2 regions of the Mesorhizobium sp. M0998 genome follow, and region 2 is predicted to be linked to the other one. Evidence: riboswitches for the same ligand, from Rfam matches in the RefSeq annotation. Region 2 holds a riboswitch; the other holds the start of a gene.

Region 1 (8,363 bases), on a different contig from region 2:
GCCTGTTCCGGCTTGAACAGGAAGTCTTTCATGTAAGAGACGACGTGGCGCTGCTCGCCATTGATGACGAGGTTCTCGCCGCGCCCGTCGGTGAGATACTGCGCCAATGTCTCCTGCGGGTCGACGGCTTCGCGCTTCTGGTCGAGCGTGGCGATCTCCAGATTTGTGCCGAGCCGCACCGTGCCCGCGTCCGGCTTCAATTCGCCGGTCAGCATCTTCAACAGCGTCGTCTTGCCGGCGCCGTTCGGCCCGACCAGACCGACGCGATCGCCGCGCTGGATTCGGGTCGAGAATCCCTTGACCACGGTCAGATCGCCAAAGGTCTTCTCGATGTTCTTGGCTTCGATCACCAGCTTACCGGATTCGGCGGCGTCGCTGGCTGTCATCGTCGCCGCACCCTCGGCGCCGCGATGACCACGAAAGCGCTGGCGCATGGTCTGCAACTCACCGAGCCGGCGCATGTTGCGCTTGCGCCGCGCTGTCACGCCATAGCGCAGCCAGTGCTCCTCGCGCACGATCTGGCGACCGAGCTTGTGCTGCTCGCGCTCTTCCTCCTCCAGCACCGTGTCGCGCCATTCCTCGAAATAGCCAAAGCCCTTGTCGAGACGGCGGGTCTGGCCGCGGTCGAGCCAGATTGTGGCGCGTGACACGCGCTCGAGAAAACGGCGGTCATGCGAGATGACGACCAGTGCCGAGGAGGTGCGGGCAAGCTCCTCCTCCAGCCATTCGATGACCGAAAGGTCAAGATGATTGGTCGGCTCATCGAGGAGGAGAATGTCGGGCTCCGGCGCCATGACGCGGGCGAGGGCGGCGCGCCGCGCCTCGCCGCCGGAAAGGTCGTTCGGCCGTTCCTCGCCGGTCAGGCCGAGATGCTCCATCAGATAGGTGGCGCGGTAGGGATCGTCGGCGGGCCCGAGCCCCGCCTCGACATAGGCGCGGACGGTCGCAAAACCGTCCATGTCGGGCATTTGCGGCAAGTAGCGCACGGTTGCCGAGGGCTGGCGGAAGACTTCGCCATCCTGCGGTTCGATCAGCCCGGCGGCGATCTTGAGGAGCGTCGACTTGCCAGAGCCGTTGCGGCCGACCAGGGCAATCTTGTCGCCAGCCGAGGCCGTCAAGGCGGCACCGTCGAGCAACGGCGTGCCGCCAAAGGTCAGCTTTATCCCGTCGAGATTGAGAAGTGGCGGCGCCATATCAGCTTTCTGGGCTCAGCTTTCCGGAAGAGGGTAGGGATGCGCGAGCAGCAGCGCGCGGCCGCTGGCCAGCGCGATTTCCAGCCGGCCCTTGACCTCGTTGGAAATGGTCAGCGACGAGCCGAACGCAACCTCGACATGGTCGAGCGGCCATTTGGCGCCGGTGACTGTCAGGCCGGCGAGATCCGAAAAGCCGAGCACCGAAAACAGCGTGCCGTCGGCATAGTCGGAGCCAGTCTTTCCAGGCAGCAAAGGAATGCCTTCCTGTGCGCCGCTGGTCAAAAGCACTTCCGTTCCGCCTTCCGCCAGCCGGACGCTCAGCGCCAGATGCAGGAAGATGTGGTCGGTGCGTTTGCCGCCGAAGGCGCCTGCGAGCACAAGGCTTGTCGCACCGCGTTCGAGCGCGGCGGCGATAGCGAGTTCACCGTCGGTCTTGTCCTTTTCAGCGGGAAATACCTGCCGTGGCACGGCGGCCAGATCTTCCGGCAAATCGGCAGGCACCGAATCGAAATCGCCGACCCAGAGTTCCGGCCTCAGGCCCAGCATGCGGGCATGACCGATGCCGGCGTCGGCGGCGATGACGCGCGAGCCTTCGACCTGGCGGTCGAGCAGCGGCGTGCGGATGAGATCGCCGCCAAGCAGGATGGTGAATGTGCTCATATCTCGTGGCCCTTACCAGCCCTGCCCCGGAAACGGAAGATGAAACGGCAGACGAAACGGAAGGCTGGGCTTTGGATGTCCGGCAAACTTCCGCTTGCGCAGCACTTCGGCCGGGCCTATGTGTCGCAACGCTCTAACGGGGTGCCGGACGCGATCTTCGCGGACCGGCTGAGAGGCAAGACTGCCAACCCGCTGAACCTGATCCGGTTTGTACCGGCGGAGGGATTAGACGTTTCGGACAGCCCGACGCCTCAATTCCTTTCAACGCGAACGAAGGAGGCGCCGATGCGCAGTTTTTTCCACTCTCTTGTCTCAATTGTCCTGCTTGCGGCATCCGCGCTCGCCCTGCCAGGGCAGGCATCGGCACAGGATAGACTGACGGTCTATACCTATGAAAGCTTCACCGCCGATTGGGGTCCGGGACCGGCAGTGAAGAAGGCCTTCGAGGCCGAATGCAGTTGCGTCGTCGAATTCGTCTCGGTCGCCGACGGCGTGGCGCTGCTCAACCGTGTGAAGCTGGAAGGCGCCGCGACCAAGGCCGATATCGTACTTGGCCTCGATACCAACTTAACCGCCGACGCCAAGGCAACCGGCCTGTTTTCGCCGCACGGCGCCGTCTCGGGCGTCAATGTACCGGGCGGCTGGAGCGACGATATTTTCGTGCCGTTCGACTATGGCTATTTCGCCGTCGTCTACGACACCGAAAAACTGAAGAGCCCGCCGAAGAGCCTCAGGGAATTGGTCGAGGGCGATGCCGGAGAGAAGATCGTCATCCAGGATCCGCGCACCTCGACGCCGGGCCTTGGCCTGCTGCTGTGGGTCAAGTCGGTCTATGGCGACAAGGCGCCGGAAGCCTGGGCCAAACTCAAGGCGAAGGTGCTGACGGTAACGCCGGGCTGGAGCGAGGCCTACGGCCTGTTCACCAAGGGCGAGGCGCCGATGGTGCTGTCCTACACGACCTCGCCGGCCTACCACATGGTCGCCGAAAACACCGAGCGCTACCAGGCGGCGTCCTTCGAGGAGGGCGAATATCTGCAGATCGAGGTCGCGGGGATCACCACCAAGGGCGCGAAGAACCCGCTGGCGGAAAAGTTCATTGCCTTCATGACCGGACCGAAATTCCAGGATGTCATTCCCGAAACCAACTGGATGTTCCCGGCCGGCAAAACCGACAAGCCGCTCAACCCGGCGTTCGACAAGCTGGTCAAGCCGACCAAGACCTTGCTGTTCAGCCCGGAAGACGTCGCGGCCAACCGCAAGGCCTGGGTCGATGAGTGGCTTGCGGCGATGAGCAGGTAGGGCTCAAGCCTCGTCGGATGTTTGCGCCAAGCCACCCCCCTCTGGCCTGCCGGCCATCTCCCCCTCAAGGGGGGAGATCGGCAGCTTTGTCGCCTCTCCTCGCCCTGCCACTTGTGAGATTGGCGAAGGCGGCTGAGTGCGCAATCTCCCCCCTTGAGGGGGAGATGGCCGGCAGGCCAGAGAGGGGTGGGCTCGGCCTTTGCCAGGTATTTCCTTCGATCAACGCCTGTCGTAGTGTCGGGTAGGGCGACATGCGTACGCGTCATCCGGCCGATCCCCGCGTCACTGCCGGTATCGTCGCGCTCGCCGCCATCGCGCTGCTTATCGGCGGAGCATTCGCCGGGCTCCTCGTCGAAGCTACGCGCGACCTGTCCGGCGCCGCTTCCGCCTTCGATTCCTATCTCCTGCGTGTTGCCCGCTTCACGCTCTGGCAGGCTCTGTTGTCGACCCTGCTCTCCGTCGCACCGGCGCTGTTCGTCGCGCGCGCCCTGTCGCGGCATCCGCGTTTTTTCGGGCGAGGCTTCATCCTCCAGCTTTTCGCCGTGCCACTGGCGCTGCCGGCCATTGTTGCCGCACTCGGTGTCTTGGCGCTCTATGGCCGCGCCGGCTATTTTGCCGGCACGCTGGGCGCGCTAGGCGGCCAGAGCTGGCCCGGCATCTATGGCCTGTCGGGCATACTCGTTGCCCATGTCTTCTTCAACCTGCCGCTGGCGACGCGGCTGTTCCTGGAGGCGTTGCAGACCGTGCCGGCTAACCAATGGCGGCTGGCGAGCCAGCTTGGCATGGGTGCTGCGCCGGCCTTCCGGCTGATCGAATGGCCGCCGCTGCGTGCGGCCTTGCCGGGCGTTGCCGGGCTCGTTTTCATGCTGTGCATCACCTCCTTCACCATCGTGCTTACGCTCGGCGGCGGGCCGCGCGCGACGACGCTCGAGGTTGCCATCTACCAGGCGCTGCGTTTCGACTTCGACCCGGCGCGGGCGGTGACGCTGACCCTGCTGCAGATTGCCCTGACCTTCGTCGTCGTGCTGGCACTGACGCGGCTTGGCGCCAATATGACCGGCGACGCCAATCTGCCGGTGGCGCCGCGCCGGTATTTTTCAGCCGGTGCGGCCGAGACCGTGCTGAACGCGCTGGCGATCGGGCTCGCACTGCTGTTTGTCGCCGGGCCGATGGCGGCCACGCTGGCAGCCGGGCTTGGCGCCGATCTCGGCCGCCTGGCCGGCGAGAGCGCGGTGCGGCAAGCGACGGCGACCAGTGCCGTGCTCTCCCTCCTATCGGCGCTGCTCTCTGTGGCGTTGTCGCTGTCGCTGGTGATGGCGCGCCGGGCGCTGGCGCTCACCCGGCGGAGCGGCAGGAGGACGCTGCTCGAACACCTGGCCGACACCGGTGCGGGGTTCGTCCTGGTGGTGCCGCCCATCGTCATCGGTGCCGGCTGGTTCTTGCTCCTGCGCACCGTCGGCGATGTCTTTGCGATCGCCCCTGTCATGGTGGTTGCGGTCAATGCAGTGATGGCGATGCCGTTCGCCATCCGCGCCATCCGCCCTGCCTATGACGCGGCGAGCGAACGCCACGAACGGCTCTGCGCACAGCTTGGCATCTCGGGCTGGAACCGGTTGCGGCTGGTCGACTGGCCGTCGCTGCGGCGGCCGCTCGCCACCGGCTTCGCGTTCGCCATGGCGCTGTCGCTCGGCGATCTCGGCGTCATTGCGCTGTTCGGCAGCGATTCCGTGCAGACCTTGCCCTATCTGCTGCTGGCGCGCATGGGCAGTTACCGCACCGAGGATGCCGCCGGCCTGGCGCTGCTGCTCGGCCTTGTCTGCCTGGCGCTGGTGTTGGCCGCGGACTGGCTGGGAAGGAGGGAGAAATCATGATGCCGATCAGCCCGGAACGGTCCATTTCGGTGGAAAAAGGCGCGGCCGTGCGGCTCGATAATGTCTCGTTCAGCTATGGTGAAACGCCGCTTATATTCGATGTCGATTTCCCGGCGTCGGAAATCACCGCCATCATGGGGCCGAGCGGTTCGGGAAAGTCGACGCTGCTCAATCTGGTGGCCGGCTTCGAGACGCCGCGGTCGGGCCGCGTGCTGATCGGCGGCGCCGACGTCAGCACTGCGCCGCCATCAGCGCGGCCGGTATCGATGGTGTTCCAGGAAAACAACCTGTTTGCCCATCTGTCCCTCGAGCAGAATGTCGGGCTCGGCCGCTCGCCTTCGCTCAGGCTGAGCGAGGCTGACCGCGCCGCAATCGCCGCAGCGCTGAAGCGCGTCGGCCTTGCCGGCAAGGAAAGCCGGCTGCCGCGCGAACTCTCCGGCGGCGAGCGGCAGCGCGTCGCGCTCGCCCGGGTCCTGGTGCGCGACCGGCCGGTGCTGTTGCTCGACGAGCCGTTCGCTTCGCTCGGACCGGCACTGCGCGACGACATGCTCGACCTGGTGGCCGACGTCCATTCGGAGCAGCGCATGACGGTGTTATTCGTCACGCACCAGCCGGACGATGCGCGCCGTATCGGCCAAAATATGGTTTTCCTGGATGGTGGCACGGTTGCCGCGACCGGCACCGCGGCCGATTTTTTCGTCGGGGCTGGACCGGAGGCATTCCGACGCTATATCGGCTCGGGTCCGTTTGCGGCTGGATCACGAGATGTTGCCCGGAAGCGGACATAATTTATGGTCAAACCGGCGGAAGGCGAAGCGGCGCTTGCTTGCCATGGTCGAGGTAGTGTGGCTAGGTCCGCCAGGAGCTGGTCCGGCCTAGACCGTGATTTGCCCTTGCTGCCTCGTATCTGTCGGACGCACGAAGGACGCCGTAGCACTTGATTTGCGCGTGATGCTTTCCGGAAATCGCGCCCGATTTTCGCGGTCACGTGCCAGGACTTGAAAGGAAGCCGATCTGCCGACCGGCATCGACAATCGGAGGGTGAAACCGCTGGCGCGCTTTCTGGCGCTGGCCGGTCTTGCCGTGGCGCTGGCAAGCTGCCAGATGTTCACGCCTCCCGACGTGCAGGAATCAGGCTTTCAGCCCTCAGACAAGCCGATCACGGTCGACAATGTCGCCGCCAACGGCAAGCTCGCTCAACTGGCGAAGGCGCAGCACCCGCGCATCCTCGCCACCTATGGCGGCGAGTATTCCGACCCCAAGCTGGAGCGCATGGTGGCCAAGATCGTCGGCAGACTGACCGTGGTGTCGGCCAACCCAACCCAGACCTACCGCATCACCATCCTCAACTCGCCCAACGTCAATGCCTTCGCGCTGCCGGGCGGCTATCTCTACATCACCCGCGGGCTGCTGGCGCTGGCCAACGATTCCGCCGAGCTTGCCGCCGTCATCGCGCATGAGATGGGCCACGTTACGGCCAACCACGGCCTGCAGCGCCAGCAGCTGGAAGCCGAAGAGGGGTTGGCGACCAAGGTCGTTTCGGACGTGCTCGGCGACAACCCGACGGCCAAGGCGGCGCTGATCCGCGGCAAGCTGAGGCTGGCCCAGTTCTCGCGCAATCAGGAGCTGGAGGCCGATGCCATCGGCATCAAGTCGATCGGCGAAGCCGGTTTCGACCCCTACGCCGCCGGCCGCTTCCTGCAGTCGATGTCGGCCTATACCGATTTCCGCTCAATCAGCGGCGCCACCGACGCCAGCCTCGACTTCCTGGCGACGCACCCCAACACGCCGCAGCGTATCGATCTCGCGCAGCGCCACGCCCGCCAGTTCGGCGCGCCTGGTGTCGGGTCGCGCGACCGCGATTCATTTCTTGCCGGCGTAGACGGGCTGCTTTACGGCGACACGCCGGAGGAAGGCTACGTGCGCGGCGAAACCTTCCTGCACCCTGGCCTCGGTGTGTCGTTCTCGGTGCCCAACGGTTTCGTCATCGACAATTCGGCGGCGGCGGTGACGGCCACAGGCCCGGGCGACATGGCAATCCGCTTCGATGGCGTTTCGATCGACAAGGACCGCTCGCTGACCGACTACATCCGCAGCGGCTGGGTTGCCGGCCTCGACGACAGCAGCGTGCGCCAGGAGACGATCAACGGCAACGAAGCGGCAACCGCGCATGCCGGCGCCGATGGCTGGCAATTCGACATTGCGGTGATCCGCGCCGGCGGCCAGGTCTACCGCTTGCTGACTGCTGCGCCGTCGGCCAGCACCTCGCTGAGCACGGTGGCGCGCTCGGTCAGCGGCTCGTTCCGCATCCTGAGTGCTGCCGAGAAGGCAGCACTGAAGCCACTGCGTATCCGCATCGTCACGGTGCAGCCCGGCCAGACGATGGGCTCCCTGGCCGCACAGATGGTCGGCGTCGACCGCAAGCTGGATTTGTTCAGGGTGCTCAACGCGCTGTCGCCGGGTGCCGCGGTTTCGGCCGGCGACAAGGTGAAGATCGTCACCGACAAATAGCAGGCGACGCGATTCAGGCTGCGAGAAATTCCGGATTCTGCTTTACCAGCGCCGCCTTGAGCTTTTCCATGGCGCGCGCCTCGATCTGCCGGACACGTTCCTTGGAGATGCCGAGGGTCTCGCCGAGCGCTTCGAGCGTCGCGCCCTCGTCGCTCAGCCGGCGTTCCTCGATAATCCTGAGCTCGCGCGCATTGAGAGCGCCGAGTGCCGTCTTCAGCCACACCGAGCGGCGTTCGACGTCGATCGTATCGCCGACGACCTCATCGGGCAGCGGGTCATCCGAAACCAGGAACTCCATCCGCTCGGTTGCGCCCGCATCGTCGGCTAGCGGCGTGTTGAGCGAGCTGTCCGGCGCCGAAAGGCGGGAATCCATCATCGCCACATCGGCCTCCGATACCCCGAGAGCCGCCGACACTTCGCGGTAGAGCGTGGCATTCGACGTCTGCTCGGCGCCGTTTGCCAGGCGGGCGCGCAGACGCCGCAGGTTAAAGAACAGCGCCTTTTGCGCCGAGCTGGTGCCGCCGCGCACGATCGACCAGTTGCGCAGGATATAGTCCTGCATCGAGGCGCGAATCCACCAAGTCGCGTAGGTCGAGAACCGCACCTCGCGCTCGGGTTCGAAACGGGCCGCGGCCTCCAGCAGCCCGACATGGCCTTCCTGGATCAGGTCGCCCAGCGGAAGGCCGTAGTGGCGAAACCGCGACGCCATGGAAATGACCAGCCGCATATGCGCGACGGTGATGCGGTGCAGCGCGTGCTGGTCATTGTTTTCCTTCCAGCGCAGCGCCAGGAGATGCTCTTCGTCACGTTCCAGATAAGGGGCTTTCAT
Region 2 (8,363 bases):
TCGTAGAAAAACCACCACCAGAAAAAGGCTGGCGGCGGATAAACGGGCTGTCCAGCCAATTCGAACCACGGCGGACCGAGTTGGCTTTGAAAGCCGAGCCGCCCTGCCGTCCACTGTGTTGCTCCCCATGTCGTCGCGACGACGATCAGAAAGGCGGTGAGTATCTGGCCCCATAAAACCTTGCTTGCCGGCATCGATCGTTTCCCAAATGGATGATCGGAACAACCGAAAAGCTCGAATTCCTAAATCCGCAAGAAGAAAGGGGCGGTCGAAGCAGCATGGCGTACCCGGACGTGGAAAGACTTGCCCGATGCGGGCTCGAATGTTGAACGAGCATCGGGGGGCTGCTTTCTTCTGGAGCCGTTGAGCCGCTACTTTGCCCAATGATAATTAGTTGTCTCGGCTCAGATGGCATTTGACGAGATGGACGGGTTCTTGGAGAACCGCGGATTGCCCACGACCAAATGAACAAGAGCCCTCAGCGGCGCGCCGAGCCGGAGAACGCTCTAGTCCCGGCAAGTGGTGGTCAGCCGGAATTTCCGTTCTGCTGAGCTCGAATCTTACCGCCTCCCTGATCGGTAGCGCGATAGATCCAGAGCCGACTCGATGAGCAGACCCATCAAGTCCGTTCAATTTTGTTAATCAATTCAGTCACATAAACTATTGCCATGGACTTTCGTTGGAACTGTTGCGCGCGCCGGCCTCACGGGTCGCGGAATCTATTGGGCCGCACCAAAGTTCCAGATGTCCCGATGCAGGCGCCACGTCCCGTCGTCCTCTTTTTTCCAAACGACAATGTACTTGCCCGCAACGGTGGAAGGGGCACCGCCTTTGCTCGGCACACCGAGCGTAAATGCGCCAACTTCGTAGGCGAGATTCCCGCTCTCTTCCACTTCCAGCGCCTTCAGGGTGAGATTCTTCATCCCGGCCTTGATTGCGCCCTGCCAGAATTCTTCCACGCCCTTGCGGTCATCGACGCGTTTGCCGTCGGGTGGCAGCAGGGCGGCATCGTCGGTATACATTTGACCTACCGCTGCTGCGTTTCCGCTGTTGAAGGCGTCCATGAATTTTACCAACGCCGCTTCGATGTCCTCACGAGCCGAGTGGGCGGCCGCAGACAATGCAGACGAAAGAAGCAGCACAGCAGCAAATGCAAATGACTGAACCAGTCTCATTTCGTCCTCCCTTGCGTGCCCGACATGCCCACCCGATGAATAGCGCCGACCCAAGGGCGCCGCGGCGCGTTCGATGGCCAGGCGCCTATTTTATTAGACTTATCTGATATGACGGCGCAAGCGCAACTGCGACCCTCGGAATGACCAGCGTAGCAGCTGCCGGAGAACTTCAAAGCGGCGGCTACCGCCTCACTGCCCTCCTCGTCTCGACGAAAGAGTTCGTTCGAATGATGCTTTTCCGTGGCTTTGCTCGCAAGTTTTCGTCAGCCAGCACAGGGCCTCCTCTTACGGTCGCTGGTCGTCAAGGCCCAGCGGCCACTAGCTGACAGTCCCCCCCGTAGCCAAGCCGCTGGGCCCCTCGACGTGGGGAACGAGCATTGGAGACGATGTCGCGCTTTCCGTTACAGCCCGAAGGCGGGTGACAGATGACCGCGTCAGCCTCTCCACTCCGAGCTACGATTTCACGCATTCGATCAGGCACAGCTCTCTCGGGCACCAAGCATGAGTCAGCTCCCGAATGAGCAGGTGCCGCCCAGTTCAGCTTCGGCCCTTGCGCGCGCAAAGTATTGGGCGAGATCGATCGGCAGTCCGATCGGCAAATTGGGGCAGCGATGGCGAGAATGAATGCCAGGAACTTCCCTTCGGTGCCGCTTCGTCGATCTGTTTGCCGAGAAGACGCGCGCTGCGTGCCGCCCCCCATACCGCAGAGAACTCACTTCAGGTCACACACACACACGACGCCACCGAGATCCTGCATCACTTTTCTACTCCGACGCCGCCACGTCACCAAGATCAGTCGCGAGCGTGATCGCGGCTATCAAATCGGGATCGCGCACCGGAGCGCTCTATGAGTGAGCCCCGAACGGCGCGCTCGAGCAATCCGGCTCGACGTAAGGCGGGCCATCCGTGCCGGCCTCGTGACTAAGACGGGCGAATGGCGGTTCCTGGACTCACCTTTTTGGTCTGAAGTCGCTTCCTTGAGCCGGTGGCGGAGTTCTTGCTTGATCGACCTCAGCACTGTTTTAGAATCGGTTTTCGGAAAATTTGTCTTGTGGCATCATTTTTCATGGGATAGGATCATTTTTCATAGGTTTTGCCGACTAAACCAAAATTCAATGGAAGGATTCGCGTTTCATGCCTGCGGTGCAACAGCACCAATTTTCAGGTCCTGTTACCGTTTTTCAGGAAATCCGCCTTCCTGAAACGGCGACCCCGGCCGGGTACAGCGCCCTGATCGGAGCCTACAGGCTCGCCGCGCCCTTGCCCCGTAGGTTGTTCGCCACTGGCGAGCATCATCGCATTACCGAACGGGATGGCTGGCGGATCATGACCCCCCGCCATGCCCCAAATCCTACCCTCGAAGGCCACCTGACCTTTGCGCTCAAGTACGAGGGACTGGACCTTGCCGTCCTCAAGCGGCTGTTCCAAGTGACCGGTCCCGCGCCGATCGAGGCGCTGGTCCGTGAAAGCCCGACCGGCAGTTATGCCCGCCGCATCTGGTTTTTATATGAATGGCTGAGGGACGCGCGTATCGATCTGCCGGACGCGGAGGCCGGACGATACATTCCGGTTGTCGATCCCGAGCTGCAGTGGCCCGGACCCGACAAGACCGCTTCGCGCTATCGCGTAAGGGACAATCTCCCCGGCACGCGTGAGTTCTGCCCTCTGGTGTTCCGCACCAAGATTCTCGAAAAATTCATCGGCCTTGAACTACCGCGGCGCGCGGAGGCAATCGTAGCGGACGTGCCGCGCGACCTCCTTGCTCGGACCGCCGCCTTTCTTTTGCTCAAAGACTCGCGATCAAGCTACGCGATCGAGGGCGAGCACCCGCCGCAAGATCGCATCCAGCGCTGGGGCCGCGCCATCGGCGAAGCCGGCCGCTGGCCGATCGATCGCGATGAGCTGCTGCGTCTGCAAAGAATTGTACTTGGTGACGCTCGTTTCGTAAACCTTGGCTTCCGAAAAGAAGGAGGTTTCGTCGGTGAGCATGATCGAGACAACGGTACGCCCTTGCCCGATCACATCAGCGCTCGGCCCGAGGACCTGCCGCGGCTAATCGATGGAATGGCGGCGTTCGATCAGGGCCCCGCGCAAAAGCTTGATGCAGTCGTAGCCGCCGCAATCCTCGCCTTCGGCTTTGTCTATATTCACCCGTTCGAGGACGGAAACGGCCGCATTCACCGCTACCTAATCCACCACGTCCTTGCCATGCGCGGCTTCAATCCGCCGGGAGTGGTCTTTCCCGTCTCGGCCGCGATCCTGGACCAGATCAACGAGTACAGGGGCGTGCTCGAGAGCTATTCGCAGCGCCTTCTGCCGTTGGTGGAATGGGAACCGACGCCGCAATTCAACGTCCGGGTGCTGAATGACACCGGTGATTTCTACCGGTTCTTCGATGCAACCCCGCACGCCGAATTCCTCTATGCTTGCGTTCAGCGGACGATCGAACGGGACCTTCCCGAGGAAACCGCATTTCTGCAGCGCTACGATCAGTTCCGGCAGCAGGTGGACGCCTTTATCGACATGCCCGAGCGGTTGACCGATCTGCTCTTCCGTTTTCTTCACCAGAATGATGGCCATCTATCGAACCGCGCGCGCGAGAAGGAATTCGCCGCGCTGACCAGTGACGAGGCAGGAAGAATCGAGGCGATCTACGCGCAAACCTTTGGTGCCCATTGAAGGTGTGATCATCAGGATCGATTTTAGTCCGACGGTTTGCGATTCCCTTGTCCCTGCCTTCATCTCCGATGCTTGACTTGTCGCCGAGACATGCACGATTTTTTCCGCACGGTCTGACCGGCCGCCGATCAGCCGCGGCCAGAACGCGCTTGACAAACCGGAGCGGTCCCGTCCAACCTCACGCATTCACCAGGGGAGTCCCGGCAAGGGGCTGAGATACTGCTGGCTTTCGCGGCGCAGTGACCCGTTGAACCTGATCCAGTTCATACTGGCGTAGGGACGGTGCAAGCGCTTTGCGGGAGTTTACGCCCGAGGTCCTGTTTCGGCAGGTCGCTAGAAGCGTCTTTTCATCCTTCCGGCACAGAACTGGGTCTCCAATGCAACGAGCAAAGGAGCCTCAAGATGAATGCCCTCACCCCCGCCGTGTCGACGGGACCGCTGCCTGCCTCACGCAAAATCCACAAATCCGGTACCATCCACCCGCAGCTCAGGGTGCCGATGCGCGAAATCTCCGTCCATCCGACGGCAGGCGAGCCGCCGGTGACCGCTTACGATCCGTCCGGCCCCTATACCGACCCGACTGTCGAAACCAGCATCGAAAACGGCCTTGCACGGCTTCGCCATGAATGGGTCACCGCGCGCGGCGATGTCGAAGCCTATGACGGCCGCCACGTCCGGCCAGAAGACAATGGGTTTGCGGCAGGCGAGCGCCTAACACCGGAATTTCCAGTCCGCAACCGGCCACTCCGGGCCCAGACCGGCAAGGCGGTGACACAGCTTGCCTATGCGCGCGCTGGCATCATCACGCCCGAAATGGAGTTCGTCGCCATCCGCGAGAACCTTGGTCGCGAGATCCTGCACGGCAAGCTTGAGCGCGACGGCGAGGCCTTCGGCGCGGCGATCCCCGACTTCGTCACGCCTGAATTCGTGCGCCACGAGGTGGCGCGCGGACGCGCGATCATTCCCGCCAACATCAATCATCCCGAGAGCGAACCGATGATCATCGGCCGCAATTTCCTGGTCAAGATCAACGCCAATATCGGTAACTCCGCCGTCACATCGTCGATGGCTGAAGAGGTCGAAAAGATGGTGTGGGCGATCCGCTGGGGCGCCGACACGGTGATGGATCTGTCGACCGGCCGCAACATCCACAACATCCGCGAATGGATCGTGCGCAACTCGCCGGTGCCGATCGGCACGGTGCCGCTCTACCAGGCGCTCGAAAAGGTTGGTGGCATCGCCGAGGACCTGACCTGGGAGGTCTACCGCGACACGTTGATCGAGCAGGCCGAGCAAGGCGTTGACTATTTCACCATCCACGCCGGCGTGCGGCTGCATTACATCCCGCTGACCGTTGACCGGGTCACGGGTATCGTCTCGCGCGGTGGCTCGATCATGGCAAAATGGTGCCTGCACCATCACCGGGAAAGCTTCCTCTACGAGCACTTTGCGGAGATCTGCGACATCTGCCGCGCTTATGACGTCTCCTTCTCGCTCGGCGACGGCCTTCGTCCCGGCTCGATCGCCGATGCCAACGACGCGGCGCAATTCGCCGAGCTGGAAACGCTCGGCGAGCTGACGCAGATCGCCTGGGCGAAAGATTGCCAGGTGATGATCGAGGGGCCCGGCCACGTGCCGATGCACAAGATCAAGGCGAACATGGACAAGCAGCTCGCCGTCTGTGGCGAGGCGCCGTTCTATACGCTTGGACCGCTGACGACCGACATCGCGCCGGGCTACGACCACATCACTTCCGGCATCGGCGCGGCGATGATCGGCTGGTTCGGAACGGCCATGCTCTGCTACGTCACGCCCAAGGAGCATCTCGGCCTTCCCGACCGCGATGACGTCAAGACCGGCGTGATCACCTACAAGATCGCAGCGCACGCGGCCGACCTGGCGAAGGGCCACCCGGCGGCGAAAGTCAGGGATGACGCCCTTTCCCGCGCGCGCTTCGAGTTCCGCTGGGAGGACCAGTTCAACCTGTCGCTCGACCCCGAAACCGCACGGTCCTTCCACGACCAGACCTTGCCCAAGGAGGCGCACAAGCTGGCGCATTTCTGCTCGATGTGCGGACCGAAATTCTGCTCGATGCGTATCTCTCACGACATCCGCGCCGAGGCACAGAAAGAGGGCATGGCGGCGATGGCGGCGAAATACCGCGAGGGCGGCGATCTCTACGTGCCAGCGGACGAGATCGGCGCACCGCTCACGCCTCAGCCAGGTAAGCCATCATGAAGGTGCTGATAAAGGGGGCCGGCGTCGCCGGCCTCACCGCCGCCTTCGAACTCGCCGCCCGCGGCGCGACGGTCACGGTCGCCGAGATCCGGCATGGCCTTGGAGGCAATGCGTCGTGGTTCGCCGGCGGCATGCTGGCGCCATGGTGCGAGCGTGAAAGCGCCGAGCAGCCGGTGCTGGACCTTGGACGTGACGCTGCCGACTGGTGGGATGCGGTGCTGCCGGGTCAGGTGACACGGGGCGGAACACTTGTCGTGGCCGCCCCGCGTGATGCCGGCGAGCTCGACCGCTTCGCCAGCCGCACGTCGGGCCATCGGCGTGTCGATGAAGACGAAATTGCGCTCCTGGAACCCGACCTCGCCGGCCGCTTCCGGCGCGGACTGCTCTTCCCAGATGAGGCTCATCTCGACCCGCGCCAGGCGATGGCAGCACTTCATGACAAGCTCGCAGCCATGGGTGTCAAATTCCACTTCGGCACCGACGCCCGGCATGTTTCCGGTTTCGATCGTCAGATCGACTGCCCGGGGATGGCCGCCGTCGATGACAGGCTTCGCGGCGTTCGCGGCGAAATGCTGATCCTAAACACGCCAGACTTCTCGCTGTCGCGCCCGGTCCGGTTGCTGCATCCGCGCTTTCCGCTCTATGCGGTACCGCGTGCCGACGCCCAGTTCATGATCGGTGCGACGATGATTGAAAGCCGGTCCGCCAGACCGGTCACGGCGCGTTCGATGATGGAGCTTCTGGGTGCTGCGTATGCCCTCCATCCGGCCTTTGGCGGGGCCGGGATCGTTGAAGCCGGCGTCGGCGTCCGTCCAGCCTTTCCCGACAATCTGCCGCGCGTCGAAATGAGCGGAGACACCGTCGCGATCAACGGGCTCTATCGCCATGGCTTTCTTCTCGCCCCCGCCATGGCGCGCCTGGCGGGCGAAATTGTCTTCAATCACGACAAACCCGTGGAGCTTGCTCATGAAACTGATGGTCAACGGCAAAGTGCATGAGGTTGCCGCCACCACGCTGGCCGAGCTGCTTGCCGCGCTTGACTATGAGGGCGATTGGCTCGCGACCGCCGTCAACAACGACCTCGTGCACAAAGCCAGCCGGGCGGAATTCCAATTGAACGACGGCGACCGGATCGAAATCCTCTCGCCGATGCAGGGAGGCTAGCATGTTCGATCTTCTCGGGACGACGCTTCCCTCCCGCCTGCTTCTCGGCACCGCTCAATATCCTTCGCCGGCCATCCTTGCCGATGCAGTCAGGGCATCGGGCACCTCGGTGGTGACCGTCTCGTTGCGCCGTGAGATGGGAGGCGGCAGGGCTGGCGAAAAATTCTGGTCGTTGATCCGGTCGCTTGGTGTCAGAATCCTGCCCAACACTGCTGGCTGCCACTCCGTCAAGGAAGCGGTCACGACCGCACAAATGGCGCGCGAAGTCTTCGGCACGCCCTGGATCAAGCTCGAAGTGATCGGCAATCACGACACGCTGCAGCCGGACGTGTTCGGTCTGCTCGAAGCCGCCCGCATCCTGTGCGAGGACGGTTTTGCGGTGTTCCCGTATACTACCGACGACCTTGTCGTCGCCGAGCGGCTGCTTGCGGCGGGCTGCAAGGTCTTGATGCCCTGGTGCGCACCGATCGGTTCCGCCCTCGGGCCGGTCAACATCACGGCGCTGCGCTCGATGCGCGGACATTTCCCTGATGTCCCGCTGATCGTGGATGCTGGTCTCGGACGGCCATCGCACGCGGCAACAGTCATGGAGTTCGGCTTTGATGCCGTGCTCCTGAACACAGCGGTCGCCAAGGCGGCCGATCCGGTCGGCATGGCGCGTGCGTTCGGCAAGGCGGTCGACGCCGGTCGAGAAGCTTTCAGCTCGGGGATGCTCGAACCCCGCGACGTCGCGGTGCCATCGACACCAACATTCGGCAGGGCGGTTTTCTCATGAAGCTCGATCCCTTCTACCTGATCGTCGACAGCGCCGCCTGGATCGAACGGCTGGTGCCACTTGGCGTCAAGCTGGTTCAGTTGCGCATCAAGGATAGGGACGAGGCCACGCTGCGGACGGAAATCCGCCGCGCGAACGGCGTCTGCGCGGTCCATGGTTGCCAACTGATCGTCAACGACTATTGGCGGCTCGCCATTGAGGAAGGCTGCGACTTCGTCCATCTCGGCCAAGAGGATTTGGCTGCGGCTGACCTGCTGGCGATTAAGTACGCCGGATTGAAGCTCGGGCTCAGCACGCACGATCATCTCGAACTGGAAACGGCCATCGCTGCC

Evidence for each region. Region 2 has a riboswitch for thiamine pyrophosphate ahead of thiC (phosphomethylpyrimidine synthase ThiC). Riboswitches for the same ligand answer to the same signal wherever they lie in the genome.
Region 1: another riboswitch for thiamine pyrophosphate. It lies ahead of thiB (thiamine ABC transporter substrate binding subunit); the one in region 2 lies ahead of thiC (phosphomethylpyrimidine synthase ThiC).

Annotation. Positions count from the first base shown of each region.
Region 1 is NZ_JAMYND010000014.1:99,267-107,629, forward strand. Features, by position in the region: gene NKH59_RS15790 (ABC-F family ATP-binding cassette domain-containing protein) at 1-1,193, opposite strand, end outside; gene NKH59_RS15795 (thiamine diphosphokinase) at 1,209-1,853, opposite strand; TPP riboswitch at 1,981-2,095, shown strand; gene thiB (thiamine ABC transporter substrate binding subunit) at 2,139-3,152, shown strand; gene thiP (thiamine/thiamine pyrophosphate ABC transporter permease) at 3,404-5,023, shown strand; gene thiQ (thiamine ABC transporter ATP-binding protein) at 5,020-5,811, shown strand; gene NKH59_RS15815 (M48 family metalloprotease) at 6,065-7,534, shown strand; gene NKH59_RS15820 (RNA polymerase factor sigma-32) at 7,548-8,363, opposite strand, start outside.
Region 2 is NZ_JAMYND010000003.1:56,602-64,964, forward strand. Features, by position in the region: gene NKH59_RS03685 (conjugal transfer protein TraG) at 1-194, opposite strand, end outside; gene NKH59_RS03690 (YybH family protein) at 720-1,175, opposite strand; gene NKH59_RS03695 (Fic family protein) at 2,310-3,854, shown strand; TPP riboswitch at 4,036-4,152, shown strand; gene thiC (phosphomethylpyrimidine synthase ThiC) at 4,257-6,092, shown strand; gene thiO (glycine oxidase ThiO) at 6,089-7,090, shown strand; gene thiS (sulfur carrier protein ThiS) at 7,059-7,256, shown strand; gene NKH59_RS03715 (thiazole synthase) at 7,258-8,031, shown strand; gene NKH59_RS03720 (thiamine phosphate synthase) at 8,028-8,363, shown strand, end outside.